3 regions of the Nocardia sp. CDC153 genome follow, and region 3 is predicted to be linked to each of the others. Evidence: riboswitches for the same ligand, from Rfam matches in the RefSeq annotation. Region 3 holds a riboswitch; each other region holds the start of a gene.
What was found. Region 3 has a riboswitch for magnesium ahead of VMT65_RS26510 (MgtC/SapB family protein). Riboswitches for the same ligand answer to the same signal wherever they lie in the genome.
Positions count from the first base shown of each region.

Region 1: it holds a riboswitch for magnesium, as region 3 does, so the genes downstream of both, VMT65_RS06045 (hypothetical protein) here and VMT65_RS26510 (MgtC/SapB family protein) in region 3, are expected to answer to the same signal.
Region 2: it holds a riboswitch for magnesium, as region 3 does, so the genes downstream of both, VMT65_RS28980 (NRAMP family divalent metal transporter) here and VMT65_RS26510 (MgtC/SapB family protein) in region 3, are expected to answer to the same signal.

Region 1 is NZ_JAYKYU010000001.1:1,327,178-1,336,941, forward strand. Features, by position in the region: gene VMT65_RS06035 (ABC transporter ATP-binding protein) at 1-215, opposite strand, end outside; gene VMT65_RS06040 (ABC transporter permease) at 232-1,986, opposite strand; gene VMT65_RS06045 (hypothetical protein) at 2,018-2,743, opposite strand; M-box (ykoK) riboswitch at 3,055-3,226, opposite strand; gene VMT65_RS06050 (DUF3558 domain-containing protein) at 3,324-3,827, shown strand; gene VMT65_RS06055 (DUF3558 family protein) at 3,827-4,339, shown strand; gene VMT65_RS06060 (hypothetical protein) at 4,369-4,560, opposite strand; gene VMT65_RS06065 (AraC family transcriptional regulator) at 4,825-5,817, opposite strand; gene VMT65_RS06070 (AraC family transcriptional regulator ligand-binding domain-containing protein) at 5,827-6,726, opposite strand; gene VMT65_RS06075 (AraC family transcriptional regulator ligand-binding domain-containing protein) at 6,723-7,643, opposite strand; gene VMT65_RS06080 (hypothetical protein) at 7,723-7,914, opposite strand; gene VMT65_RS06085 (AMP-binding protein) at 7,956-9,710, opposite strand; gene VMT65_RS06090 (AMP-binding protein) at 9,707-9,764, opposite strand, start outside.
Region 2 is NZ_JAYKYU010000005.1:484,703-494,466, reverse strand. Features, by position in the region: gene VMT65_RS29000 (DmpA family aminopeptidase) at 1-7, opposite strand, end outside; gene VMT65_RS28995 (TetR/AcrR family transcriptional regulator) at 4-633, opposite strand; gene VMT65_RS28990 (APC family permease) at 742-2,553, shown strand; gene VMT65_RS28985 (hypothetical protein) at 2,610-2,951, shown strand; M-box (ykoK) riboswitch at 3,166-3,345, shown strand; gene VMT65_RS28980 (NRAMP family divalent metal transporter) at 3,679-5,433, shown strand; gene VMT65_RS28975 (hypothetical protein) at 5,456-7,081, opposite strand; gene VMT65_RS28970 (hypothetical protein) at 7,202-7,477, opposite strand; gene VMT65_RS28965 (LysR family transcriptional regulator) at 7,699-8,607, opposite strand; gene VMT65_RS28960 (HD domain-containing protein) at 8,811-9,365, opposite strand; gene VMT65_RS28955 (oxygenase MpaB family protein) at 9,582-9,764, shown strand, end outside.
Region 3 is NZ_JAYKYU010000004.1:827,154-836,917, forward strand. Features, by position in the region: gene VMT65_RS26460 (TetR/AcrR family transcriptional regulator) at 1-140, opposite strand, end outside; gene VMT65_RS26465 (hypothetical protein) at 228-635, opposite strand; gene VMT65_RS26470 (hypothetical protein) at 1,151-1,597, shown strand; gene VMT65_RS26475 (winged helix-turn-helix domain-containing protein) at 1,602-1,916, opposite strand; gene VMT65_RS26480 (hypothetical protein) at 1,913-2,377, opposite strand; gene VMT65_RS26485 (Na+/H+ antiporter) at 2,470-4,338, opposite strand; gene VMT65_RS26490 (NUDIX hydrolase) at 4,900-5,373, shown strand; gene VMT65_RS26495 (pyridoxamine 5'-phosphate oxidase family protein) at 5,471-5,911, shown strand; gene VMT65_RS26500 (ArsR/SmtB family transcription factor) at 6,000-6,353, opposite strand; gene VMT65_RS26505 (MFS transporter) at 6,440-7,681, shown strand; M-box (ykoK) riboswitch at 7,741-7,914, shown strand; gene VMT65_RS26510 (MgtC/SapB family protein) at 8,120-8,833, shown strand; gene VMT65_RS26515 (ABC transporter permease) at 8,830-9,764, shown strand, end outside.

The DNA.
Region 1 (9,764 bases), on a different contig from region 3:
CAATCCCGCAGCCGCGCGGTCCCGGCCGAGGGCCGCACCAGCCCCGCGATGATCCGCATGAGCGTGGACTTGCCCGACCCGGATTTGCCCAGCAGCGCGACGATTTCGCCCTCGCGCAACTCCATGCGGACGTCGGACAGGACCGCCAGCTGCTCGCCGGAGGGATTGGTGAAGTTCTTGGTGACGCGATCGACGGTGATGACGGGAGTGGACATCGCGTGGTTCTCCTCTCTAGATCAATGCGAAACGGGTCTCGGCCTTGCGCTGCAGGCGACGCCAGACCAACCGGTTGATGGCGACCGTGACCACGCTCATGACGAGGGTGCCGAGCAGCACCTTGGCGAATTGGTCATTGCCGGTCGCATTGGTGATGTACGCGCCGAGTCCGAACGCCTCGAGATGCGTGTTGCCGGAGTCGACGACCTCGCCGACCAGGGTGGCGTTCCACGCGCCGCCGAACGCGGTGATCGCGCCGACCACGTACCCGGGCGCGATCGCGGGCAGGATCAACGACTTCCATCGCTCCCACCCGTGCACCCGCAGGTCGTCCATGGCCTCGCGCAGATCGGTCGGGATCTGCCCGGCCGCCGCGATCACGTTGAACAGCACGTACCACTGCGCGCCCAGTGCCATGAGCACGGTGCCGCCGATGTTCAGCGAGATGCCGGTGTAGGTCAGCCCCGCCACCACGAAGATGTAGAGGAACTGGGCCGGGAAACTGGCCATCACCTGCACGACCGGTTGCGCGAACCGGCAGATGCGCGGATTCATCCCGATCCATACGCCGACCGGCACCCACACCACGGTGGACACCACCAGCAGCACCACCACGCGACTCAGACTGGCCAGACCCATGAGCGACGCGGGCCCGAATTCGGCGAAGCCCACGGTCCTTTCGAAGTAGCGGGCCAGCGTCCACGCACCCCAGGACAGTGCCGCGAACAGGGCCGCGAAGAACACCGCGTCCCCGGCGCGGCTGCCGCGCCGTTCGTACGGCGAGCGGGTCGCCCGCCCGAAGATCCGCATGAGGCGGTCGATCCCTTCCTCGACCGGCCGCAGCCGCGCCGCGACCCGAGCGGGAATCGTGCTGCGCCGCAATAGATCCAGCACCAGGCTGCGCGGTGCGAGCGCCGCCTCGGTGTGCTCCACCCGGAACCGTTCCGACCACGCCGTGAACGGCCGCCAGAACAGCACGTTCACCAGCACGATGGTGGCGACCATGACGGCCGCGCCGATCAGCAGCTTGCCGACCGCGGCCTCGGAGGTGGCGGCGGCGATGAAACTGCCCATCCCCGGCAGCGCCTGATCATTGCCGGAGACGCTGATGACCTCCGAGGACGCCAGCATGAACCACGCGCCGCCGAAGCTCATCATGCCGTTCCAGATCATGGGGATCATGGCGGCCGGAATCTCGAGCTGGGTCAGCCGCTGCCAGCGGGTCAACCGCATCATGCGCGCCGATTCGTCGAGCTCGCGCGGCAGGTTCCGCAGCGCCTGGTAATAGGCGAAGGTCATGTTCCAGGCCTGCGCGGTGAAGATGGCGAACACGCACGCCGCCTCCGCTCCCAGGTAGGAGCCGGGGAACAGCGCGATGAACGCGGTCACCGTGATCGATACCAGCGCCAGCACCGGCACCGACTGCAGAATGTCGAGCATCGGGATGAGCACCTTCTCCGCCCGCCGCGAGTGCGCGGCCCACTGACCGACCACGAGCGTGAACAGGACCGACGCACCCAACCCGACGAACATGCGCAGCGTGGTGCGGGCCGCGTAGTAGGGCAGATGCGACGGATCGGTGGACACGGTGCCGGGGCTGTCGCCCGGCACCCACGGCACCGAGATGTCGCGAAAGAGCTTGACCACCACCACCGTCAGCACCACGCCCGCCGTCAGCAGCAGGTAGTCCGCGGGCCGCAGCCCGCCGCGTGCCCGCCGGATCTCCGGAGATGGCTTGGGGCCGTGCGGAATTGCGATTTCAACAGTCATGACAGATACCTCATGGGGAGTGCCGCCGACCTCAGCCGTTGACGGGAGCGGCGGGAGCGGCGTCGACGGCGGGCGGCGCGCTCATCACGCTCAGGAAGTGGGCGGCCGATCCGATCAGCGCCGGTACGCCGATGAGCAGGTTGAAGACCACGACACCCATGCCCGCGCCCGCGACCGCTCCGGCCAGGCAGCCGACGATCGCACCGAGCGGGCCGCTCGCCGCGGTGCCGATCGCGCCGGTGAACACGCAGCCGAGTGGGCCGCCGACGATCGCGCCCAACAGCGTCCCCACCGCGAGGGCGACGGTGAGCTCGTTGTTGACATTGCCCATGGCGGAATTGAATCGATCCTCCGGGCTGTCACCGTCGGCGATGGGCCGCAGGTCGATATTCCGCACCGGGGCCGTCGCCGCCCGCGTGGCCAGCTGCCGCTCGTCGGCGGTCAGCGGCCGGGCCGCGTCGGTGCGGGGCGTGAGAATGGCGGTGGCGCCGTCGATTCGGGCATCGATCGGATAGGCGGTGTCCTGTTGGGCCAGCAGCAAGGGGAGTGAGCCCACGACCATGCCCGCGGGATCGAGGATCTGTAGCTGGTCGTGATCCACGCGCAGCGAGCCCGCGTCGGTGTGGAGTCGCACCGTGTGGTCGACGATCGCGGCCGTGGCCTGGATAGCCGCCGGTTCGGCGTGGGCGGTGGCGTGGGTGGTGAGTAGCGCGACGCTGGTCAGTGCGCCGAGCCAGGCGAACATGCGAATTCTCATTGGGATTGTGTCCCCTCATCTCGCCGCCCGCCGGGTATTGCGGGCAGCATCGAATTCCGTCGCGCACTATTGGTGCGGACGTTCGGTCATGAATTGCGGATCGTGGGAATCGACCCGGAAATTGGCGCGCGAATACGACGGCACCGCGGTGGCGGCGTCGAATATCGGCGAATTATGCGCGTCGAGCCGACGCGGCGTCGGTGTGCTGTGTAGCGGAGGGCGTCATCTGGCTGTCCAGACCTCCTCGAACTCGTGGAACGCGATACGACAGCGCACACGGGGGAAAGTCGATCAGGTGAAACCTGGAGGGACGGACACCCCTCTCGTCAGAGCTTCGGCACTGTGCGACGTATTCCGCTGGGCGGGAAGCCACTTTGGATTACCCCTTAATCCGGGGAAATCTGTCCTAACCTTGGGCGTCTCTCGACGTCGTCAGATCAGTGGCCTGTGTTCGTACAGGAGCCTCGCCTATCGAGGTGCGATATCGAACGTAGTTACCGGCTTGTGAATTGTCAAAATCCGCAATCGGAAGTGTTGTGGATCGCAGGATTCAACCGGCTCGCCTACGCTGGTCGGCGTGATGAGAGCGGTGGGCGCGGCGGCGGGGATCGCCCTGATCGGAGTGGCGGTCGCCGGCTGTGGCTCCTCGACGCAGCAGGCGGCGCCGAGCACGACCGTGGCGCCGAAGGTCCTGCCGTCCCCCAACACCATTGGGCTCTGCGGCGGCGTCGCGGATGCCGATATCGCCCAGCAGACCGGGGTCGGCGATCTTCAGCGGGTCTCGGTGAATCCGATTAGTTGCGCGTGGCAGCCGTCCGGGGGCACCGACTACTCGGTGGTGTTCCACTGGTTTCGGGGCAGCTCGCTGGAGGAGCGTCGCGGCCAGGTGACCACCGGAAAGCCGACGACCGTGCAGGTCGCGGGGCAGCCCGGCATCGAGTGGCAGGACACGGCCAGCTGCGAGGTGGCGGTGGCGTTCGGCGACACCGACTTCATCGACTGGACCGTGCGGCATGCCGGGGTCGGCTGTAAGGGCGTCGAGCAGCTGGCGGCCGCCACCTTGAAGCAGGCGGGACAGGGCTGATGGCACGACTACACGCCCGAATCGCGGTGTCCGCCTTGCTGATCGCGAGCCTCGCGGGCTGTTCGCACGGCGCGCGGCCGTCGGACGCGCCGACCTCCGCCGCCCCGAATTTCCTGGCGGACTGCGGCCCGCTCGAGGATCAGAAGCTGGCCGCCGCCATCACCGCCACCGGTATCAAGCGGCAGAGCTCGCCGACCGTCTGCAACTGGACCGCCACCGCGGCCGGTGGCGGCACCGTCGATCTCACCTACGCCTGGCTGCGCGATGACACCCTGTCCCGCGAGGTCCAGATCGCCGACCAATTCGGTTACCAGATCGAGCGTTTGGTCGTGAAGCACTTCGGCGGCATGTACTGGCGCGACCCGAGGGATCCGGGCAGCTGCGCGGTGACGGTGGCCGATACCGGCACCGTCACCTGGTGGGTGCAGAACCGCGACCACGCCGCGCACCCCGATGCCTGCGCGGCGGCCATGGCGCTGATGACCGCGACCCTTTCGGTCGACGGCATCTAGATCAGGTTCGGCGACCTCGGAGAGCCCGCTCAGTGCTCGAGGAATGTTGCGACGATGTTCCAGAACATGTTTCGATCCACGCTGTGGAAATCCCAGCTCTCGGTGAGGCTGTGCGTCGCGCTCACGATCGCGGGGATGTCGAAGTCGTGCCGGGTGGCGGTGCCCTTGGCCTCCACGGCGGTGACGACGTAGGCGGTGGCGGTTTCAGCGGTGTGGGCCACGAGGAAGCTCCAATCGATTAACCGGTCCAGGGATCGTGCACGGATGCGTGGCCGAGGACAGCGTCGGCCGCGACCACACACCCCAACGCCGTGACGAACCTCGCGGCTGGCGCGTCGTGGCGTATCCGACCAGTCTTGTTTCCGGCTACGCCACAGGGGAGTTCCGAAGACGCCAAACCGGTCCAAGGCACGCCAACCTAGCTGTGTGGTTGCCGGAATACCGTACGGTAGGTGCGATTTCGGCCCGCGGGCAGGGTCGGCTAACTACGAATCCGAGCGATCCCGCCACCGGTTGACGGCCCGCCGCAGGCTCGCGGGATCGGCGTATCCCAGGAATTCCGCCTGCTGAGCGCGTGGAAGGTGTTCGGCCCGTTGCAGTCTGCGGCGCCGCGCGCGATCCATCTCGCGGCGCCAGGTGGTTCCGGCGTCGGCCAGGCGGCGTTGCAATGATCTTGGTGAGGTCAGCAGCCGCCGCGCTACCACCTCGAGGGTGGCCGCACCCTCCTCCAGGGCGCTGTCGAGGACCTCCCCGAGCTGATCCAGCCAGGTCGACCCGAACTCGGGCGTGGCGGGCAGGGTGGCCGCGTAGGACAGTAGGACGGCGGTCAATTCGGGATCGGCCTGCTTCATCGGCTGCGCCAATTCGGTGCTGCGCAGGGTCAGGGTGTCTGCGGCGCACCCGAAATGGATTGCGCGGGTGCCGAACAGCTCGACGAACGCGTCGGCGGTGGCCGGCGCGGCCTGTCGGAAGTCCACCCGTACCGGCACCACGGGGCCGCGCGTGGCGGCCCGACCCCGGGTCACGATCAGGGCGAAGGCGGCCTGCACCAACAACTCCCGGCCGCGGCAGTCGTCGACGGCGGAGAGGACCTCGTAGCAGACCTCGTTCTCGGTGCGCTCGGCGACGCGGAAACTGTAACTCGTTGTGAGACTGCCGCTGTGGCGGACACAGGTGTCCAGGGCCGCGCCCAGCGTGGGGGCCGACAGGAACAGGTACTCGAGCAGTCCGAACTCCCCGGTGGTGCTGTCCTCCGACACGCGCAGTGCCACATCCGGATCCCCGGTCTCCGACTCCAGCAGTTCCCAGACCCGCAGGCAGTAGCGCGACGACACCCGGGTGCTCTCACCGCCCTCGCGCCAAGCGGGCACACCCGCCAGCCGGGCGAGCCGGTCGGGATCCAGCCCGGCCCGCGCCGCCCGTTCGAGGGGGAAGCGAGCCATGAGAATGCTGTCGTGGCAATTGGATCGAGAAGTCACGAGCGCCCATCACCCCGCCGCCCGGATGCGGGCGCCGGCCAGCTCCCGACTCCAGGTCGTCCCGGCGGCGGCCAGCCGCCGTTGCAATGTCCGTGCGCTGGTGCCCAATCGCCAGGCGATCTCCCCCAACGACACCGTGTCCAATGACGTCGACCGCACCGAGGTCGTTTCCGGTGGCAGCGAATCGAGCTCCGCCGCAAGCAGATCCACCCAGGCGCGGGCGGGCGGGGTGGACAGGCTGGCCACCGTCGCACCGCGCCGCAGGACGTCCGCGAGACGCGGATCCGAACTGTGGTGAACGCGTTCCCGATCGGTGCGATCCAGGGTGAGAGTGTCGGCGTCGGCCCCGAACTCGATGGCCGGGGTGCCGAAGAAGGCGGTGAACGCGGTGTGGTCGCGGGGCGCGGCTTGCCGAAAGGTGACCGCGACCGGAACTATTCGCGCCCGGGCGGCCAGGCGGACGCGGGCGGTCAGGAAGGCGAAACTCGCCTGCGCGGCGAGTTCCGCGCCCCGGCCCTCGACGGCGGTACCGGCCGCCACGGTCAGGTGGTGCTCGGTGTCGGCCACCACTTCCAGCCGTCGGGTGGAGGTCAGCCGGGAGCCGAATTCCGCCGCGGCCCGGAATGCCTCGCCCACGGTCGCCGCCGTGGACACCAGATAGTCCATCATCCCCAATTCCCCCATTCCATACCGATCGGCCGCTCGCAGGCCGACGTGTGGCAGTTCTATCCGTCGCTCGAAGAGCTCCCACAACCTCAGATAGCACTGTCCCGGAACACTTCCCGGCGGGCCGTCCAGCGCGGCGGACCCGATTCCGGCCGCCCGTGCCAACTCCACCGGGTCCAGGCCCGCCGATCGTGCCCGGGTCAGCACGAATCGGGCCAGTAACGGGCTGTCCGAACCGGTCATAGGACCGTGTCCTCGCCGACGGCCGCCCGGTCGGATTCGTAGAGCTCCACGTGGCGTTTGCGGGCACGGTCGACCTCGAGCCGCCAGGTGGTACCCGATTCGTGGAGGCGGCGTTGCAGGGTCCGGGGGCTGGTGAACAGCCGCCGGGCGACCTCGTCGAGCAGGGGATCGGAGTCGGTGAGCACCTGCGCCAGGGCGTCGGCCACGCGGTCGGGCCATTCGGTGGCGCGCGGGGGCGGCGGGGGTAGGGCGGCGGCGTGTCTGCGGAGGACGGCCGCGAGCATGGGGTCGGCGGTGATGTGCGGCAGCGCGAGATCGGCGACGCGGTAGGTGACGCTGTTGCGGGCGGCTCCGAACTCCAGATCGGTGGTGCCGAAGAAGTCGACGAAGGCGGCGTGGCTGCGCGGGGCCCGCTGCTGGAAGGTCATGCGGACCGGATCGACCGCGCGACCGGTCATCTGCCGGACGCGCGAAACCACCAGGCCCAGACCGGATTGCACGCTCAGGTCCCGGCCCAGGCCCTCGGCATTGATCATGTGCAGGTCGAAGGTGGATTCGGTCTCGGTCCGAGCCCCGGCCTCGAACCGGAAGTTGGTGCTCACCGCGCCGATATAGGGATTGATCACCGTCAACCCCTCGTGCAGGGTGTCGGCGGTGGAGATCAGATAGTCGAACAGCCCGAACTCGCCGAGCCGATATTCGCCCAGCACCCGGAATGTCGTGTCCGGATCGCCGGTTTCGTGGGCGAGCAGTTCCCAGAGCCGGGGAAAGATTCCGCTGTCCACCCGCGCACTGCCCGCGGCGGCCGCCCAGTCGGGCAGCCCGGCTTCGTGCGCCAGCCGATGCGGATCGATCCCGGTCCCCGCCGCGTGGCGCAGGACGAACCGGGGCAGCGAGACCGTGTCGGAGGTGTGCATCACCCCATGGTGCGGGGAATTCCCGGCCGGAAACCGGGAATTCGCCGAACTGTGAGCGACCCCGCTCGGGGGCGGATTATCAGGCCCGCAGGAAGGTCGCCGCAATCCCCCAGAATCGCCGGGTGTCGACGGCTCGGAAATCCCATGTCTGCGTGAGCCCGTGGGTGGTGGTGACGATCCCCGGCACGTCGAAGTCCTCGCGGGTGGCGGTGCCCTTGGCCTCCAGGGCGGCGATGACGTAGGCGGTGGCGGTTTCCACGGTGTGGGACACAGGAACTCCGATCTGTCGTAGTGGCATGGGGCAGTGCGGATTCAACGGGTGCTGTCGTTCAGAACGTCCTCGTAGCGGTACTCGGTGGTGATGGTCTCGCCCGCCGCGTGGGCCTGCTCCTCCCGGCGGCGCAGGTCGACGCGGCGGATCTTGCCGGAGATCGTTTTCGGTAAATCGGTGAATTCCAAGCGGCGTACGCGGAGATAGGGAGCCAGGTGATCGCGAGCGTATTCGAGTATGGCGCGGGCGGTTTCGTGGTTCGGTTCCCATCCTGCCGCCAGCGCGACGTACGCCTTGGGCACCGCGAGGCGCGTGTCGTCGGGCTGCGGCACGACCGCGGCCTCGACCACCGCCGGATGCTCGATGAGCACGCTCTCCAACTCGAAGGGGGAGACCTTGTAGTCGGAGGATTTGAAGACGTCATCGGTGCGCCCGATATAGGTGATATAGCCGTCCGAATCGCGCGTGGCCACGTCACCGGTGTGGTAATAGCCGCCTTCCATCACGGAGGCATTGCGCTCGGGATCCCCGAGATAACCCGTCATCAGATTCACCGGTGCCGCAGTCAGATCCAAGCAGATCTCGCCCTCTTCGGCGGGCTTTCCGGTGATCGGATCCACCAGCACCACCGGGACGCCGGGTGCGGGCCGCCCCATGGACCCGGGCTTGAGCGGCTGGCCGGGGGTGTTGCCCACCTGCAGCGTGGTCTCGGTCTGGCCGAAGCCGTCGCGGATGGTCAGGCCCCACGCCTTCTCGACCTGGGCGATGACATCCGGGTTCAATGGCTCACCCGCGCCGAGGATTTCACGCAGACCGGCCGGTCGCTCACCGAGGTCGGCCTGAATCAGCATGCGCCACACCGTCGGTGGCGCACAGAACGTGTTCACCTCGGCGCGCCGCAGTTGATCCATGAGCGCCGCGGCGTCGAAACGCGCGTAGTTGTAGACGAATACGGTCGCCTCGGCCAGCCACGGCGCGAAGAAGCAACTCCAGGCGTGCTTGGCCCAGCCGGGGGCGCTGATGGCCAGGTGTACGTCGCCGGGGCGGACGCCGATCCAGTACATGGTGCTCAAATGACCGACCGGATAACTGATCTGGGAGTGCTGCACCATTTTCGGCTTGCTGGTGGTGCCGGAGGTGAAGTAGACCAGCAGCGGATCGGTCACCTCGGTGACGGCCCGGAACGGACCCGCGGACTCGACCGCCGCGGCGTCCGCGTAGTCGTGCCAGCCCGCCACCGGCTCGCCCACCACGATGCGCGTGTAGTCGCCGGGCACCGCGTCGAACTTGGCGGTGTCGGCGTGATTGGCGATGACGAAACGTGCTTCGCCGCGCTCGATCCGGTCGCTCAGGTCGGCCGGGCCGAGCGCGCCGGTGGTCGGCATGATGACCGCGCCCAGCTTGGCCACCGCCAGCATGGCCTCCCACAGTTCGACCTGATTGCCGAGCATGAGCATGACCCGGTCGCCCTTGCTGACGCCGTGCCCGGACAACCAGGTGGCCACACGGTCGGAGCGGGCGGCCATCTCTGCGAAGCCGATCTTGATCTCGGAGCCGTCCTCTTCGACGATCCACAGGGCGGGGCGGTCGTTGTCGCGGGCGATGGCGTCGAACCAGTCGGTGGCCCAGTTGAATTGGCCGGATAGTCGAGGCCATTCGAATTCCCGCAGGGCCGCGTCGTAGTCGGTGGCCCTGGCCAGCAGGCCGTCGCGCGCCGCCCGGTAGATCTCCGTATTGCGCCCGCCCGTCGCCCCACCACCGCCCCTGATGGAATCGCTTTGCGATGCTGAACTCATTTTGTCTCCTCCAGCAGTCGAGCGCTGATCTCACGCATCTCGACCTTGCGGATC
Region 2 (9,764 bases), on a different contig from region 3:
CGGTCATGGACGAATCTCCTTCGGGGGCGCGGTGATATCGGGACAGCGGGTGGCGGTGCGGGCGTAGGAGCAGATCAGCGCCGCCGCACCGGCCTTGGTCATGGACCGGTTGCGGCTGACGATGTGCAGGCCATAGGCGTCCTCGAGGGCCACCAGATTGCGCGCGACGCTCAGGATCGGCTCCTCGATCACGAAGTGCCCCTGCGCGATTCCGACCTCGAGCGCGCTGGCGTAGACGGCCACCTGCTGGGTGAACAGGGCCGTGATGAGATCACCGTGCTGCGCGGAGACGGCGTGGTAGGAGGCGAGCCGGTACAGCGCCGTCACCAGCGTGTCGTCCGGCGACTCCGGCAGCCCGGCCCAGATCATGGCCCCGATTTTCGTTCGCGCGTCGGGGATTTCGGTGACCATGGCCAGCCGGTCGCCGAAGAACCGGTCGCTGGCGAAGCGATGCACCTCGTGCAGCAGGTTGGCCAGATCCTCGAAGTAGTAGTGCACCGTGCCGGGCGAGACCCCCGCGCTACCGGCGATCTCGCGGATGCGCAGCCGGTCCACACCCGGATCGGCGACCGCGGCCAGCGCGGCGTCGATGATCGCCCGCCGGGCCCGCTCCTGATCCTTCTTCCGCGCCACCGGCATCCTTCCGTCGACAGACAGTTAAGTCATTGTTACGTCCGAACCAGGCACTTGTCCTGCCACCATCCCCCATTCTTTGATTCTAAGTCAAAGAAAGGCTTGGCCATGGCAACACCGGCTCATCCCACCCCGAAGCCCACGGCGGATCAGCGCTCGCAGTATCCACAGCAGCTCGCCCGCGCGCTCGGCATGCTGGAGAACATCCTCATCACACTGTCCGCGGTGACCCCGGCGTCCAGCGTGTTCATCATCATTCCGGCCATCCTGCTGGCCGCCGGGGGCGCGTCGGTGAGCGTGCTCGCGCTGGCGGCGGTGGCCTCGGTCTTCGTGGGGTTCTGCTATGCCGAACTGGCCACGGCCTATCCGATCGCGGGTGGTGAATACACTTGGGCGGCACGGCTATTGGGCCGCTCGAGCGGATTCGCGCTCTTCGTGCTCACGCTGGTGAACGGGGTCTTGATCATCTCGGTGATCGCACTGGGCACCGGTGATTATCTGAGCGTCGCCATCCCGAGTCTGGGCGGAAAGTGGGTGGGGGTGGCGGTCATCGCGGTGACGACGGTGGTCGCGCTGCTCAATATCAAGGCCAACGCGTGGGTCACCGGAGTCTTTCTGTGCGTGGAGGTTTCGGCCATCGCGGTCCCGGTGGGGCTGGGCGCGGCACATCCGGAGCGCGGTCCGAGCGCCTTCGTCCACGCCCAGACCGCCGCTCCGAACGGCTTGGCGGACATCGGATTCGGCGGACTGGCCACGCTGATCCCGGTCGCCCTGTTCGCCTACAACGGCTATGGCGCGGCCGTCTACTACGCGGAGGAGACCCGCAACGCCACCCGCACCATCGGCCGGGTGATCATGATCTGTCTGGCGGCCACGGTCGCCATCGAGGTCCTGCCGCTGGCCGCCGTCGTCGCGGGCGCGCCGTCCCTGACCGACCTGCTGCACAGCGACGCCCCGCTGAACTATTTCCTGACCGCCCGGGGCGGTTCGGCGGTGAATACCGCGGTGAGCGTGGGCATCGCGATCGCCATCGTGAACGCGGTGATCGCCATCATCCTGCAGATCGCGCGACTGTTGTTCGCCTCGGCCCGCGACCGCAGCTGGCCGGATCCGATCGATCGCGCGCTCGGATCGGTGCATCCGCGCCTGCACACGCCGGTGGTCTCGACCATCGTGGTGGGGTTGTTCGCGGTGCTGGCCGCCGCGCTGCTGCCCATGCGCTGGCTCATTGTCGCGACCGGCGCGGGCCTGGTGTTGGTCTACCTGTTCGTGGCGCTGGCCGCGCTGCGAATTCGTGCGGCGCGCAGGGGCATCGCGGGTGGCTATCGAATGCCGTTGTGGCCCTTGCCCCCGGCGATCGTGATCGGGGTCATGCTCTACTCGGCCTACAACCTCGCCCGCGACGACTGGCAGCAGATCGCCTTCGCGGTCGCCGCCATGGTGGCGGGCTACGCGTATTACGCGCGCTCTACCTTCACCCTCGCCGCGGCGAGCGCTGGACGCTGCCCGACCCGATCCACGAGGAACAGTGAAACCCCGGTCGCGCCCTCATCGACACGACCGGGGTTCGGCCCACGCGGTTACTTCGTGGGAGCGGGGGTGAAGGGCTCGTTGATGGTGGTGAAGTACTGGACCGCGGCGGCGATCGCCACCGGTGCGGTGACCAGGATCATGCCGCCGACCGCGCCGAGCGCGCCCATGGCCGCGGCACCGGCGAGGCAGCCGACAACCGCGCCGGGCAGGAAGAAGAACAGGCCGCCGATAATGCCGGTGGCCAGCGAGACACCGGAGCCGACGGCGATGCCGCCCAGCGCACAGCCGACGGCCGCGCCGCCGATGCCGCCGACGAGGGTGCCGATGGTCGCGCCCATGGCGATGGTGTCCTTCATGCGGTTCCAGGCCGCCTGCTCACGGTCGTAGGGGGTCTTCCAGGGCGCGGTGTCCTCGAAGGGCAGTGCGACCGGCTGGTATACCGCGTGCTGCAGATCGAATTGCGGTGTGAGCGTGACGGTCCGGTCCCGGACATCGGCCAGAATGGGGAAAACGAAATCGTCCACGCGGAAGTTCAATTCGGTTCCAGCAACCACCTTGCCATCGGGCGCTTTGATCTGGAAAGCACCGTTGTCCACGGCCATGGAGCCGATATCGGTGGAAATGGTCGCCGAGCGATCGGTGGCCGATGCCGTGTAGTGAATAGCGCCAACGTCACCCGACTCGGGCTGGGCATTGACCGTTCCCGCGGTGATTGCTGTGACGGCGGCCACCAAGGCGGTAACCGCAGCGATTCCCCTCTTGCGCACTTGATTTACCTCGATTGAGTAGGCCTGCGGAATCCGAACACATCGCAGGTTCAGTTATTGACAAGCAAACTCTAAGTCTGTTCTGAAGAATCCAGCAATGGACTAAAGTCCCAAAGTGACTCGACACACACATTCCGAGTCGATTGCGCCGCAAATTAATCCGCCGTTCACCCGTTGTGAACCGACCGGGCTGGATTTGACAACGGCGGGACCGGGGCTCACCATTGCCCAGTCAGCACCTCGCTAGGCGAGGCTCCTGTACGAACACAGGCCACTGATCCGACGACGTCGAGAGACGCCCAGGGTTAGGACAGATCACCCCGGATTAAGGGGTGATCCGAAGTGGCTTCCCCGGGCCGCGAGCCCCCGGATACGTCGTGCAGTGCCGAAGCTCTGACGAGAGGGGTGCGGGATACGCCGTCGAGCGTGCTCCGATCCTTCTTGCCGTGCGCGATGCGACACCACGATCCAGCGACGCCCGCGTGCGTCCCGGCGGCAAGGAGGTGAGGGACGAACCATGAGTTCCGGCGATAGTCCGTATCCGAGTACGGATTTCACGATCCTGACGTCCCCGGCTTGCCGCATTCCGGTCACCGGCTGACCCGTTCCCACCTCACCTCGCTCCGGCGTCCCCGACACCGGTGCGCCGGTTGACGTGTGCGCGGGCGGCCCTGCCCGAAATCGCTTGGCGGCCGGGTGTTCTCCGCATGTCGAAACACCTGATGATCGAAAGCGAGGGAAGGGCATGGCCTTCTTCGCGAACGGCTCCAGCCGCCGCATCTCCACCGTCGCCGCACCCACCGCCGAGGCGAAGCCCACCGGCGCTGTCATGGACAGCGCGCACGTCGGCGATATCGTCGGCGCCCTGGGCTCCATCGGCCAGCACGACACCCTCGAAGGCCGTTCGCGCCGACAGCGATTGCGCATGCTGCTGGCCATTATCGGCCCGGGCCTGATCGTCATGGTCGGCGACAACGACGCGGGCGGCGTGGCCACCTACGCGCAGGCGGGTCAGAACTACGGCATGGCCCTGGTCTGGACCTTGGTCCTGCTCATCCCGGTGCTGTACGTGAACCAGGAGATGGTGGTGCGCCTGGGCGCGGTCGCGGGAGTCGGCCACGCGCGCTTGATCTTCGACCGTTTCGGCAAGTTCTGGGGCGCGTTCAGCGTGGGCGATCTGTTCGTGGTGAACGCGCTGACCATCGTCACCGAGTTCATCGGCGTCTCCATGGCGTTGAACTATTTCGGGCTGCCCAAGGCGATTTCGGTCCCGCTGGCCGCGGTGGCGCTGTTCGCCATGGTGGCGGGCGGGTCGTTCCGGCGCTGGGAGCGGTTCCTGTTCGGGCTGATCGCGCTGAACATCGTCATGTTCCCGCTGGCATTCCTGGTGCACCCCAAGGCATCTCAGGTGGCGCACGGGTTCCTGCCGTCCTTCCCGGGCGGGTTGAACTCGACGCTGCTGCTGCTCATCGTCGCCATTGTCGGCACCACCGTCGCGCCGTGGCAGCTGTTCTTCCAGCAGTCCAATATCGTCGACAAGCGCATCACCCCGCGCTGGATCCGCTACGAGCGCATCGATCTGTGGGTCGGGATCGTGGTGGTGATGCTCGGCGCGATCGCCATCATGGCCGCCACCACCTTCGGGCTGGCCGGGACCGACGCGGTCGGGAACTTCACCGACGCGGGCGGGGTGGCGCGGGCGCTGCACGACCACATGGGCACCACGGTGGGCGCGCTGTTCGCGATCCTGCTGTTGGACGCGTCGCTGATCGGCGCGAACGCCGTCGGGCTGGCCACCACCTACGCGCTGGGCGACACCCTGGGCAAGCGGCACTCGCTGCACTGGAAGATCACCGAAGCGCCCGCGTTCTACGCGGGATACGCTGCGCTGCTCGCCATCGCGGCCGCGGTGTCGTTCAGCCCCGATCATGTCCTGGGCCTGCTGACCCAGGGTGTGCAGGCGCTGGCCGGAGTGCTGCTGCCCTCGGCGACGGTGTTTCTGGTACTGCTCTGCAATGACAAGGCCGTGCTGGGTCCGTGGGTGAACACGGTCAAGCAGAACATTGTCGCGGGCGTCATCGTCTGGTCGCTGGTGCTGCTGTCACTGGCGCTGACCGCTGCCACCTTCTTCCCGGGCATCACCACCGGCACCCTGGAATTGGGTTTCGGCGTCGGCGCGCTGGTCGGCGTGCTCGGCGGCGCGGGCATGCTGCTGGCCTGGCAGCGCAACCGGCGACGCGAAACCGAGCGCACCGCACGGGAATTCGGCAATCTCGACCCGGACCAGGTGGAGGAGCTGGAGGCCACGTCCCTGACCCGGGCCGAGCGACGGGCGATCCGCGACGCCGACCGCGACACCTGGCGCACGCCCGCCCTGGACACCCTGGCGCGGCCGAGCTTCTCCCCGGCGCGCACGGCGGGCATGCTGGCACTGCGCGGCTACCTGCTGCTGGCGGTGATCCTGGTGGGCGTCAAGGTGGTCACGGCCATCGGCGGCTGAATCCCGCACGGCGGGCGTGGGATCAGCAGTCGACCGGGATTCCGGACAGTTCGACCCGCGCGTGCGCGGTGACGGCGCGGCACTCCACCGCCGCGCCGTCCAGCGTGACCTCGCTCAGATCGAGTGCGGCACTACCGATTCGGCCACCGCTGCTGGAGGTGCGCAGCAGCGATCCCCCGGCCGCCGTGATCGAGGTGCGCGCGAGTGAGCCGCGCAGCACCGCGGTGTCACCGATATTGCGGACATCGATGCCATTGGCGGCCGCGCCGCCCAGCACGGTGTCGTGGATGTCGAAGGTGAGCGCCGCGGTGCTGGGCTCGCTTCCGGCCGGGGTGTAGGCGATCAGGCCGATGCCGTCGGCGCTGCAGTCGCCGAGATCGGAGTTCGCGACGGTCAGGTCGGTGCTGGCGGAGCGACCGAAATTCGTTGTCACCACGCAGGTTCCGAGGTTCGCCGGAACCAGCGAATTGAGTGCCGAGCCCGGGAAGGTCGAGTGATGAGCGTAGACATTGTCCAGGCTCAGCGACTGGTGCGCACCGCCCGTGCTGAGGTTGTAGTTCTCGATGACGTCGCCGGTGACACTGTCGAAGACGCTGTTCGTCACCCGCAGCCGACTCTCCGGCGCACCGCTGGTGGTCACGTACTCCAGGCCATTGGCCGAGAAATTGCCGTAGCCATTGTGGAATTGGTTGGCGTCCATGGCCATATCCAGATGCGCCTGGCCGAGGACATTGACGAAGACACCCTCGCTGTCGGCCATCGCATTGAGTAGTGCCGTCGCGGGCGTGGCGATGTCGGTCTCGGAATTGCCGTTCAGTCGGCCGGTCAACCGGGCATTGTCACCGGCCTGCACGCCGAGGGCGAGCACCGAGAGCTTGGCCAGGCCGAGATTGATTGCGCGCAGCGAGTTTCCGCTCACCTCGGCGTCGATCCGGCTGGCGCCGAGCGCACGCAGATCGATGCCGTCGCCGCAGGCGGTGTCGTGCACGGCATTGCCCTCGATACGCACCGAGCCCGCCGCCGCGTGATAGTCGGTCATGATGGCCGCCCAGCCATTGTTGAGGGTGATGAAGTCGGGCAGGGCCGGAATGGACGCGCCCAGCGGAAGAGTGGGCGGCAGGCCGAACGGGCCGATCATGAAACCGTCCGCGCATTGCTGATTCGTCCCGGTGACGTCATTGCCACTGATCACCACGTCCGCCGCGTCGGAGCCGTAGATGCCGCCGCGCCGCGCACCGGTGATCACCAGATTGCGCACCTCGGCCCCCGCGGCCAACCGCACGGCATCGCCGTCGTGGTTTCCGGTGGTGTTCGCGATCCGCGGCAGCGCGGCGGTATCGGTCGCGCCGACTACCGCGGGGCCGTCGCCCAGCAGTTTCTGTCCGGGCTTGAGCGCGATGCCGCCGTCCAGGGTCGCGGCGGATGGCTGCACGATGATGGTGTCACCGTCGTGGGAGACCGATTCGGCCCGGGCCAGGGAGTCGAAAGGCGCTTCCGCGCTGCCGTTTCCGCCCGCGAGTGCCCCCGCGCGGACGTACCACGTGCTCGAATCCGGTTCCGCCGCAGCGAGTCCGGCGGTGTGCGCGCCGAGGGTCAGGAGCGCGGCCAACAGCGTCGCGGAACGGGTACGGGGCCGAAAGGTGTTCATGGTCGCTGACCATGCCAGGCCGGGCCGCCGGAGCCATCCGGCAAAATCCCAGGATCCGGCCGAATCGTCTGGCCGGACGCACAATTCGGCTGGCCGGACGGGGAGTCGGGACCGATCCCGTCAGAGATCGTCGAGGTCGGGAATGGGGGGCAGGACCGGTTCGGGCCACTCCTCCAGGGTTGCCACCTGCAGGTGGATGAAGGCTGCGATGCGGTGCCGGGCCGAGGACGGGAGTCGCTCGATATCGGCCGCGCTCAGGACGTGTGCGCCGAAGGAATGGGGCTGTGGCGCTTCGGGGTCAGGCGATTCTTGAACAACCTCTAGCTTTGGCCGCGAGGCAGTGGCCGGAATGTCAGGCTCATCCGGTTCTGCGGCTGCGGCGGCGGTTCGCACCATGCCGTGACCATAACCCTTTGATAACGCTCGCGGGAGGCGTTGGCGCACTTGTGTCTTCGCGCTGCGAATTCAGCGAAGCCATTGTATCGAGCACAGAAATGTGCTGGCAGGACTGGCCATTCGGGAAATACGGTACGCCCGCGCCGGAAGATTATGGTGATGGGAGTCACTCTGTCAACAGTTCGGACAAAACTCTCAGATACGGCTCAGCTCAGCAGGTCTCAAATGGGGCGGCGCGCAATGGCGAAGAGGTCACGTGCCGGACCGGTCGGCTTCTGCCCGGTCGGCCAGATCGCCCGCAGCTGCCGCTCCAGATCCAGCCCGGTCACCGCGGGCGAGACCAGTACGCCCTCGGCCAGTTCGGTGGCCACCGCCAGTGAGCTGAGCACCGCCGGGGCGACACCCTCGGCGACCGCGGTCTTGATGGCCGTGGTGGAGGACAGCTCCAGCGCGACATTCGGCTCCCAGCCCGAAATGTCGCTGCTCATGGCCCGTTCGAAGGAGTTGCGGGTGCCCGAGCCGGGCTCGCGGTAGATCAGCGGCGTGCGCGCCAGTTCGGCGGCCTCGACCCCGCCCCGCTTGGCCCAGGGATGCCCGGGGGCCACCACCACGACCAGTCGATCCCGGCCCACCACATGGCTTTCCAGGCCGCCCGGCAGCCGCGGGCTCTCCACGAAGCCGATACCGGCCCGACCCTCGAGCACGGCCTTGGCGACCTCCGCCGAATTGCCCGATTCCAACGCGATGGAGGTCTCCGGCATGCGGGCGCGCAGGCCGAGCAGCCACTTGGGGAACAGGTATTCCGCCACGGTCTGACTGGCCGCCACCCGCAGCCGCGAATCCCGCTGCGCGCGCAGGCTGTCGATCCCGACATCCAGCCGCGCGGCCGCGTCCACCACATCCCGCGCCCACTCCGCGATCAACGCCCCCGCCGCCGTGGGCCGCGACCCGAGCGTGGTCCGCTCCAATACCGGCACCCCCACCAGCTGCTCGAGATACCGAATCCGCGAACTCGCCGACGGCTGACTGATCCCGTGCGCCTTCGCCGCCCGCCCCAAACTCCCGAGCTCGATCACCGACAACAGCAGATCGAGCGCGGCCAGATCGGGCACTCGTGGCGACAATGGCATAGAGCGAGTCTATGCCGCTGCGGCGGTGGGCAGCCCGACACCGTCGCTACGGCGCGCGATTGATCGCATGCGCCGCGGGGACGGGTGGATCCCGGCCAAAAACACGCCGGGATGACGAGGGCTCGCCTCGCGCGAAGATACGAGTGCTTGGCTCGCACGGAAGACAGGGGCGCAGGCGAAGGGGGATTCCCTTGCGGGTCGGATCAGTGAGCGGACGCCACGCGTTCCACGACCGGTCGCCAGGTGGACAGGGGTTGGACGGTGAGGCCGATGATCTTGCCCGCGTCGTCGGCTCGGCGGAGGGCGACGGCGGCGGTGAAGTCGGGGTCCGCTTCGAAGGCGGCGATTTCGTCGGGGGTCATGGGACCGCCCTGGGCGATCAGGGTGCGCTGGGAGGAGGGGGAAAGGGCTGCGGCGTGGGCCGAATCGGTGGCGGCGAGGTAGCGCTTGGCGACGACGTGGAGTTCGACCAGGCGGGCCACGCGGGTGCCGAGCAGGGGGCGAACCGCATTGCCGCCGTGGATGCCGTGACCCGCGTCGTCGCCGGGGACCAGGACGTGTCCGATGTCGTGGACCAGACCCGCCACCTGGAGTTCTTCGTCGGAGGGGAAGTCGCGGCGCAGGATCTCGGCGCACTGGCGGTCGTGGTCGAGGATGTCGACCGGGTCGCCGCTGCGATCCGGCATGTCCCAGGCGTCCTCGCAGGCGGCGAGCAGGGACATGAGGTCGTCGACGGTGGAGACAGGCGCGGGAGTCACGAGCAAACCCTATGGCGCGACCGGCCGAGTGACCACGGCGGATTTGAAAACACTCAGCAAACACCCGGTCGGACAGTACGAGTCGACCATCTCGACCAAGGGCACACAATCCTCGCATCGACCGACCGATTGATCCCATTGATCACGTTTACTCGGATCGCTCGGATTGGCCGGAAATCTCTGCTCGCGCGCGGCCGGAAAATCTAGGCTGCGGACATGGCAGGCAAGGCTCCCGCGACGCTGGAAGCGGCTGCGGCGGGGAAGGTTCCGACGGAATTCCGCTACTGGGACCGGATCGGGGATCCGCGTGTGCAGTGGGCGCGGCGGGTGTGGCGCGGGGTGTTCCGGTTCGATCCGCAACCCGACGAGGAACTCGTCCGCGCCTTCGCGACGGCCTAT
Region 3 (9,764 bases):
ACCGCGCCCGCCCCGGATTCGCCGATCAGGTCCAGTGCGGCCTCGAGCAGCGCGGCGCGGCGCGCCTCACGGCGTTCGGTGAGGGTCGTGCCACCCCAGATGCGGGGTTCGGCGTCGGAGGGCGGTTGCTCGGTCTGCACCGGGTCAAGAGTAATGCCCGGTGCCGGGCGGGTACGCACACCCGGCACCGGACCGATCGGTATCGGCTGGCTCGCCGACGGCGAGACTCAGCTCGTGACCACGCAGGCGCTGCCCAGATTGATGCCCTGGCCGACCGTGACCCAGGTCCACTGCGAGCCGTTGTAGGACCAGGCCTGCACGAAGTGCTGACCGGTGGAGGTCGGCGTCCAGCTCGAGGTGGCGGTGCCGCCGCTGCCGAGGCTGAACTGCTGCGGGTTGAAACTGCCCGCGCCGCTGTCGTAGAGCCAGACGTACTCGTTTGGACTGCCGTTCACGGTGACCGTGTAGGAGCAGTTGGTGCCGTAATTGCCGCCGCCCAGACTGATACTCGACCCGCTGGACACGTTCACGCTACTGACGTAGGCGGACGCGTCGGGCGCGGCGAGGACGAGGGCCGCCGGGATGGCGGCGAAGGTGGTGAATGCGGTGAGGGCCGACTTCCGTGACCGGATCATCGTCGATCATCTCCCCAGATGAACAGATGAATGAGGGACCTGCGACGCCATTGGCGCATATAGGCAGTGTCTGCGTTCAGGGTCAGCGACACGCGCGTATCGGGCTACTCGGCCCGCACTTCGCCACGGCGAAGGCGCCTCTGATGATCACTGGCAACCGTGAGGCTTCTGCGGCTTGAAGCGAAAACTCCCGAGCCCCTATGGATCCCCTAATTTCCACGCTCGAGTCGCGAAACAGCTAACGCACCGCTACCGTTCCGATTGTCCGAATCCGTAAGGGGCGCACATGCGCAGACGCCCCGGTCGGTGGGCACCCCGCGAGTCCGCTTCCCCGAGGCTCGCACCCGCGTCCCGCACCGTTGCGGGTGCCGCGAAACCCGGCGTCGCCGAGTCGGTCCCGATCCCGGCTCGGCGACGCCGTCCGCGCGGCCCGGCGGCGCATGTGGGCCGATTCGCCCGCAAAGTCTTCGCGAAACCGGCGGCGCTGGAATGATCACGGTCGATCGTTTCAGTCAATGCACGAAGGCATCGCGAGCACCATGGCCAAAAGCCAGTACGCCAATCCCCCGGCCACCCACGACGTTCCCGAGCCCTCCCTGTGGGGGCGACATCTGGGCGTCAGCGAGGAGGTCGCCGACGGCCTCTACTCCGACCAACTCGGCGCATTGATCTTCGTGCGCAAACTGGTGCGCTGCGGCTACCTGTTCAACACCGTCGTCGCCCTGTTGGTGTGGGCGGGAATCGCGGTGTGGGGCCGCTACTCCGGGCCCCGCAGCTTCCACGACTGCACCTCGGTCCCGGGGTTGAGCTCGGGTTGCAACCCGGCCCTGGCCTCCTGGATTCTCGGTGTCGCGAGCGGATTCGTCGTCGCCCTCGCCGTTTTCGTCCTCATGTCGCTGCCGTGCTTCGTGGTCGGCTACGCGGTGCGCTGGTCGGCCAAGGCCATGGCCGACCGCAACTGAGGTCTCAGCGCGCGTGGTCCTCGGGCGGGGACGCGGCGGTCACGATTTCCTGCAGGGCCGCGATGTGGCCGTCGAAAGCTTTTCGGCCCGTGGGGGTCAGGCGGGCGCGGACCTTGCGGCGACTGCCGTCCAGTCGCCGCTCGGTGGCCACGTACCCGGCTTCCTCGAGGGTGGCGAGTTGTTTGGACAGGGCCGAGTCGGACAGGTTCAGTCGTTCCTTGAGGAAGGCGAATTCGGCCCAGTCCGCGGCGGCCAGGGTCGCGACCAGACTCAGTCGGGTGCTGGGGTGGATCAGCTCATCGAAGCGAGCCTCGCTCATGCGCGTGCCCACCCGCGCAGTACCCGCAGGATCTCCGGGCCGCCGAAGCCGATCACCGCGGCGATGAGGATCGCCGACCAGGTGCGGGGATGGGCAACGCCGTCGGCGTCGAGCGCGAGCGCGGCCACGACGGTCAGTGCGACCAGGCCCAGCAGCATGCCGATGACCACGAGCGGCGTGCGCCGCCCGGCGACCGCGGCGCTGACCTGCACTTGATCGGTGCGCCGTCGACCATCGAGTAACCGCGAGGCGATCGTCGAGTGTCCGGCGCCGAAGATCAGCGTCGCCGCCGCGGTCAGCCACGCCGGTCCGAAGTCTCCGATCACCCCCAAAACGATCCAGCCGCACGCCATTCCCCACCAGTACCAGCGGGGCAGGCCGACTTCGGTGGCGACCTGCCGTTGTGCGCGTCGCGCTGCTTCGAGTGCGGCGCGGGCCTGGTCCGGAGCGATGCCGTCCATGATTCCTCCCTTACTTTCCTACCTGGAAAGTAAGAGTCCACTTTCCCGATGGGAAAGTCAAGGGGTGCAGGTCACAGCACGGAAACCGGCGTCTAGCCGAGTAGTTCGTCCAGGTAGCACCAGCGCCAGGATTCGCCGGGCTCGACGCTGCGCATGACCGGGTGGCCGGTGTTGTTGAAGTGTTTGGTGGCGTGATTGCCGGGTGAGGAGTCGCAGCAGGCGACGTGGCCGCAGTCCAGGCACATGCGCAGGTGGACCCAGACCAGGCCCTCGTCGAGGCATTCGCCGCAGGCGTCGGGGGTGTCGGGCACGCGCACGCAGGGGGCTTCGCGCAGATGCTCGCAGGCACCGGCGGTGAGGGGGGAGCTCAGGGGCAGGCCGTCGTCGTCCTCGGCCTCGGAGATGCGGTCGATGGTGGATTCCTCGATGTCGAGGGTGGCCATGACCGCCTGCAGCACTTCCTGATCGACCTGGCCGGCATCGCGGATGCGTAGCACGGTCTCGCGCTCGGCGGCCAGCATGGCCAGGCGCAGGCGGCGGTATTCACCGCTGGGGGTCACACGCTGGGATTCGGAGCGGCCCAGCAACTCCCACGCCGCCTGCGCGCGCACCACGACTCGGTTGCGCAGGGCGTCGACCACGTCGGGTGGGGTTTCGGGGGCGATGTTCTCCTCGAGGGCCTTCAGGCCCGCGGCGGTGGCCTGCTGGAGCAGATTCGCTTCCTGGAGAAGGTCTTCGGCCTGGCTGGGGCCGCGCAGTTTGAGCACCCGCACCAGGGCGGGCAGCGAAAGTCCTTGCAGCAGCAGCGTTCCGCCCACCACCACGACCGCCAGCAGCTGCAGGATCGCCAGTTCGGGGGTGTCGGCGGGTAGCAGCAGGGCCGCCGCCAGGGTCACCACGCCGCGCATACCCGCCCACGCCACCACGGCCGGACCGGTCCAGTGCGGCTTGGGTTTGCCCTGTCGCCTGCCCTCGACCTGCCAGGCCAGGTAGGTGGCCGGGTACACCCAGATCGGGCGCACCACGATCACGGTCACCAGCACGGCCACGCAGGTCGCCACGACCGTCGAATGCGGCAGTCCGCTGTGCCAGGCGGCCTCGACCAGGTGACGCACCTGCAGACCGATGAGCAGGAAAACCGCGCTCTCGAGCAGGAATTGGATGGTGCGCCAGTTGGTGTGCTCGGCGATGCGCGAGGCCGCGCTCTGCCATTGCGGCGCACCGTGACCCAGGATGAGACCGCAGGTGACCACCGCGATGACACCCGAGGCGTGCACGGCTTCGGCGGGCAGATAGGCGATCCAGGGGGCCAGCAGCGAGACGCTGGTGTCGAGTACGGGATCGGTGATGCGGCGGCGCAGGAACGCCAGCACCATCGCGGCCACGACACCGATGAGGGCACCGCCACCGGCCGCGCCGATGAAATCCGCGCCGGCCTCCCACAGGGTGATGCTGCCCGCCATGGCCGCCACCGCGGTGCGCAGGGTGACCAGTGCGGTGGCGTCGTTGAACAGCGATTCGCCCTCGAGCAGGGTCACGATCCGGCGCGGCATCCCGACTCGCCGCGCGACCGCGGTGGCCGCGACCGCGTCGGGCGGGGCCACGATCGCGCCGATGGCCACCGCCGCCGAGAACGGCACCGGCAGCAGCCAATACACCACCCCGCCCACCGCGAACGCGGTGAACAGCACCAACCCGACCGACAGCAGGGTGATGGAGACCTTCTTGGGCCGGAAGTCGATGAGCGAGGTGCGGATCGCCGTGGTGTACAGCAGCGGCGGCAGCAATCCCAGCAACACCAGCTCGGGTTCGATGTCGAACTCCGGCACGAACGGCAGATACGAGGCGATCACCCCGGCCACGGTGAGCACGAACGGCTCGCCCAACCCCAGCCGCCGCGCACCGGCGGCCAGTGCCACCGCCCCCGACACCAGCACAACCAGACCGAACGCCCACTCCACAGCAACATCGTGCCAGCCGCACCCCCCGATCCCGGCACCGGCTCGCCACGGGCGAACAACCTCGCCCTTCCCCGCGCGACCTTCGGCCCTATCCGGCCGTACTACTCACCCCTATTCGGCGTGCCCCGACCGCGACCGCGTTATCGCGAACACCCCGATCCGAGCGATCAACGCCAACACCCACAACCCCACCCCGACCAATTTCAAATCCACCCCGACCCCGCTATAGGTCCCCGCCAATATCGCGACCACCCCCGCCCCGAACAACAAGCCGGTCGCGGCATTACACACGGTCTTCGTAACATGCAGGCCCACAGGCAAACCCGCGGTTCGCTCGATGCTGATGGTGAATCTCCCTGCCCGACTACTGAACTCAACCCCGCGCACCTTAGCGCGTCCACCCCCACCACGCCGACTCACCACCTTCGCCCGCCCCACAACCCACCCACCCCACCCCTCCCGACCAGCAAGCTCACCTCCTCGCCCCTTGCGACCATCCCCGCCCTCCGCACTATCGTCCGAGGCGGCAGGCAAGTCCGGCACCAGCGGCAAGGAGAGGTCATGGGCTCACGACGTGACTACTACCGAGACCCGAACGCGCCCAAGGCGAACACCCTCGTTCCCGGAGGTTCCGCGCTGATCGTGGACGAAGGCGGCAACATCCTCATGCAACGTCGCCGCGACTCCGGAAACTGGAGTCTCCCCGGCGGGGTCATGGATATCGGAGAGACGTTGGAGCAGTGCGTGGTTCGGGAGACCAGAGAGGAAACCGGTCTAAATATCGAGATCACCGGCCTGCTCGGCATTTACACCGACCCCGAGCACATCATCGAGTACGAGGACGGGGAGATCCGCCAAGAGTTCAACATCACCTATTACGGGCGTGTTGTCGGCGGGCGCATCGAAGTCAGCGACGAGTCGACCTCGGTACGGTTCCTGAGCGCGGACGAGCTGGCCGATGTACCCGTGCACGACACGGTGCGGCTTCGACTCCAGCACCATGCCGAAGGTCGAAGTCAGCCCTACCTCGGGTAAGCGAAGTATCCACGAGCCGCGGGGAGCAGGACCAGCAGTAAAGGTCATCCTCGCGTTCCACACAGAGGTTGTCGGAGGGGGCTGGCATTCTGGCACGATGGCGACGTGGCTGGACTTCAGTAGTGAGGCACCGGAATTGGCGGCGGCGGTGCGGGCGCGGTTCGAGGGTCACAAGACGCATGTGTTGGCGACACTGCGTCGTGACGGGGGTCCTCGGGTGAGTGGATCGGAGGTGGAGTTCGTTGGGTCGGATCTCATGTTCGGTTCTATGCCCGGCGCGGTGAAGGCGGCCGATTTGCGGCGGGACGGGCGGTGTGCGATTCATGCCCACCCTGACGAGGGCGACGCCAAGGTGATGGGTGTCGCGGTCGAGGTCACCGGAGCGGCGAAGGCGGCGCTGGGGTCTGCGCCGGAGGTGCACAACTTTCGGCTCGAGCTCACCGATGCTGTTCTGACCTCGGTCGATGAGGCTGCGGAACTGCTGGTGATCCAGCACTGGCGTCCAGGTAGGGGTGTGGTCGTCACCCGGCGACGCTGACGAATATCTATACGGGCGTGGTGAAGACGAGGTGATACTGGGAGTAGCTAGGCCTGCGGGCTGGCATCGACTTTGCCTCGTCGCAATTTCATGACGAGGCCGGGGCCGCCCCGATCGCCTTGGGGCCGTGGGTGATTGCCATGGCGAGTAGGCCGGGGAAGCGGGCTTCGAGGTCTTCGGTGCGGAGGCGGTTGAGGCGGCGGGTGCCTTCGTCGCGTTGGGCGATGATGCCGGCTTCGCGGAGGGTTTTGAAGTGGCCGCTCTGGGTGGATTTGCTGACGGGGAGGTCGAAGGTCGAGCAGGCCAGTTCCTCGCCTGCGGCGGCGGCCAGGCGGGTGACGATGGTGAGGCGGACGGGGTCGGCGAGGGCGGCCAGGACGGTGGTGAACCGCAGGTCGGCGCGGGCGGGGTGCACCAGTTCGGTGGCGGTTCGGCTGGCCATGGGGGCAATGGTAATCCACATGTTCACATAATCCGAACATCCTGTTATGTTCGGAATTGTCGAACATAACGAGGTTGGGAGGAACCGTGGCGATCGAGCAATCCCCTGCTGCTGGCACCGGAGTACCGGTGGCACAGCAGGTTTCACCGGTCGGGAGCCGACTGAGATTCTGGGGTGCGGCCTACGCGCTGTTGATCCTGTTCACCGGCACCAATCTCGCGACGCCGCTGTATCACGGTTACGCGCAGCGTTTCGGGTTCTCGCCATTGATGCTGACCTTGGTCTTCGCCGCCTATGTCGGCGCGTTGATTCCGTCGCTGCTGCTGGCGGGTCCGGCCTCGGATGCGTTGGGCCGCCGCACGATTCTGCTGCCCGCGCTGGCGGTGGCGGCGTTGGGCACGCTGGCCTTCGCACTCGCCACCGGTCTGGCGTGGTTGTTCGCGGCGCGGGTCCTGCAGGGCGTGGCGATGGGCGCGGCCTCGGGGGCGCTGACCGCCGCCATCACCGAGGTGGAACCGCGCGGTGATCGACGCCGGGCCGCGCTGGTGTCGGCCATGGCGACAGCCGGCGGCATGGGCGTGGGGCCGATGCTGGGTGCGGTTGTCGCGCAATACTTTCCGCAACCGTACGTGATGCCGTTCGTGGTGCACCTGGTGCTGCTGGTTCCCGCGGGCGTGTTCCTGGCCCTTCTGCCCTCGGCGTCCACCGGCGTGCGGTGGCGGCCGCGGCGGCCCAGCATTCCCTCGGGCATGGGCCGCACCTTCGCCGCGGCCGGATCGTCCGCGTTCCTGGGTTTCGCGGTGGTCGGTGTGTTCTTGACCCTGGTCCCCACCTACGCCGCGACCCTGTCGGGCAGTACGAACCTGGTGGTCGGCAGTGCCGCCGCGGCCGTGCTCCCGGTGGCCTGGTCGGTGGCCCAGCTGATCGGGTACGGGAAATCCGAACGGGCCCTGGAGCGTACGGGCCTGCCGCTGCTGGCCGCCGGACTTGCTTTGCTGGCGTTGGCGGGCGCGGTCTCCTCGCTGACGCTCCTGCTGGCGGCCACACTCCTGGCCGGTGCCGGGCACGGTCTGGCATTCCTGTCGGGCCTGACCGCGGTCAACGCCGCCGCCCCGGCCGACCGCCACGCCGATGTGCTTTCGACCTATTACGTCATGGGCTACTGCGGCACCGGCGGCCCGGTGATCGGCGTCGGCCTGCTCGCCGGAACCACCGGAACCTTGCACGCGGTGCAACTGTTCGCCGCCGCCGTCGCGGTGGCGTGTGTGGTGCGACTGGCACTGCGGACGGTTCTCGACGGCTCGCGCAACGCGGGCTCGGTGCGGTAGCGACCGCGCTCACATCCGGGTTGCGATCGGCGCGACCCGGGTGTTTACTGGCCCCCGCAAGGTGCCGTCGTTAACTGAGGCTCCTTCACGGATACAGGCCGGCGATCCCGAACGTCGAGAGACGCCCCGGATCAGGACAGGTTGCCCCGAGTTAAGGGGCCGCCCCGACCGGCTCCCGCCAGATGGTGGGTTCACGCCGTGGAGTGCTGAAGGTCTTACGAGGGGTGGTGCCGCTTCCAGTGAATTCTCGCTGGTCCCACCCTGTTGGCACGCGTGTGTTGTGCGTCTGAGGAGGTGGTGGTCGTGCCCGATGGTCCGGATCGTGTTCCGTTAGCCAATCGTTCACTAGGCGACACCTCCGCAATCTGCCGTTCGCTACCGGCACCCCTGTAGCGTCCGAGGTCGGAGTGCGCCGTCATCCCCTTTTCGGAGATCGCAATGACCACGTGGGAAATGCTGCTGCGACTCGGCACCGGTGTCGGGTTGGGTGCGGTGATCGGGTTCGAGCGTCAGTTCCGCGCCCGCATGGCCGGACTGCGCACCAACGCGCTCGTCGCCGCCGGTGCGACCCTGTTCGTGCTGCTGTCGGCGCACGGCTTCCATGGCAGTGACGCCGACCCGACTCGCGTTGCGGCGCAGATCGTTTCCGGTATCGGCTTCCTGGGCGCGGGCGTGATCCTGCGCGACGGGTTCAATATTCGCGGGCTCAATACTGCCGCGACGCTGTGGTGCTCGGCGGCGGTGGGTTCGCTCGCGGGTGCGGGCATGTATTCGACCGCGGCGGCGGGCACGGTGGCCGTGGTCGTGGTGAACACCGCGCTGCGCACGGTGGCGCGCTCGGTGGATCGCCCGCTCACCGACGGCCCCGAGGCCCACGAGGCGCTCTACTCCTTCACCGCCGACACCGATGACGCGCACGAGGCGCATGTGCGCGCGCTGCTGGTGCAGTCGTTGACGCGCACCGATTTCCGGTTGAACTCGATCTCGAGTCACGACACCACGCAGGGTCGGGTGCAGGTGCGCGCGGAGTTGACCGGCGACCGCCGCGACGACCGGCAGATGGAGGCGGCGGTGAGCCGGTTGAGCCTGGAGCCGTCGGTGACCAGTGTCGGCTGGCGCACGGTGGCCCCGCCGGTGGAGACCGAGCAGTGAACGCGACACTGCGCTCGTATCCTTCGCGCGGGGTACTGGATCGGCCGCGCTCACGGTGGGCCGATATCGCGGTGTTCGCGGGCGCGGCGGTGCTGATCTGGATCGTGGTGAAGGTGTCGGCGGGCATGCATGTGCCCTTCGACGAGAACACCGCGCCCACCACGATTTCCACCGATCCGGCCGAGCTGCCCTACTATGCGGCGCGGTCGCTGCTGCGCATGTTCGCCGCGTTGGGGCTCTCGATTCTGTTCACCTTCGTCTACGCCACCGCCGCGGCGCGGCTGCCGCGCGCGGAGAAGGTGCTGTTGCCCGCGCTCGATATTCTGCAGTCGGTGCCGGTGCTGGGTTTTCTGTCGGTGACCGTGGCCGGATTCATCGCCCTGTTCCCGGGTTCGTCGCTGGGTTTGGAGTGCGCGTCGATTTTCGCGATCTTCACCTCGCAGGCCTGGAACATGGCCTTCGCGTTCCATCATTCGCTGGTGTCGCAGCCGCGCGAGCTCGATGAGGCCTCCCGCAATCTGCGGTTGTCGCGCTGGCAGCGGTTCTGGCGGGTGGATGTGCCCTCGGGGATGTTCCCGCTGGTGTGGAACGGGATGATGAGTTTCGGCGGCGGCTGGTTCTTCCTGACCGCGTCCGAGGCGATCAGCGTCAACAATCGCTCCTACGCGCTGCCGGGTATCGGTTCGTATGTGGCCAGTGCCAACGCGCAGTCGCAGACCGGTCGGATGCTGTTGGCGATCGCGGTCATGATCGTCATGGTGGTCGGGCTCAATGTGTTGTTCTGGCGGCCGCTGACGGTGTGGGCCGAGCGCTTCCGGGTCGAGGACACCGAATCCGCGGACGCCCCGCGCAGTCTGATGCTGGATCTGTTGCGCCGCAGCCATATTCCCGGACTGCTCGCGCGGGTGTTCGGGCCGTTGGTGTATCCGGT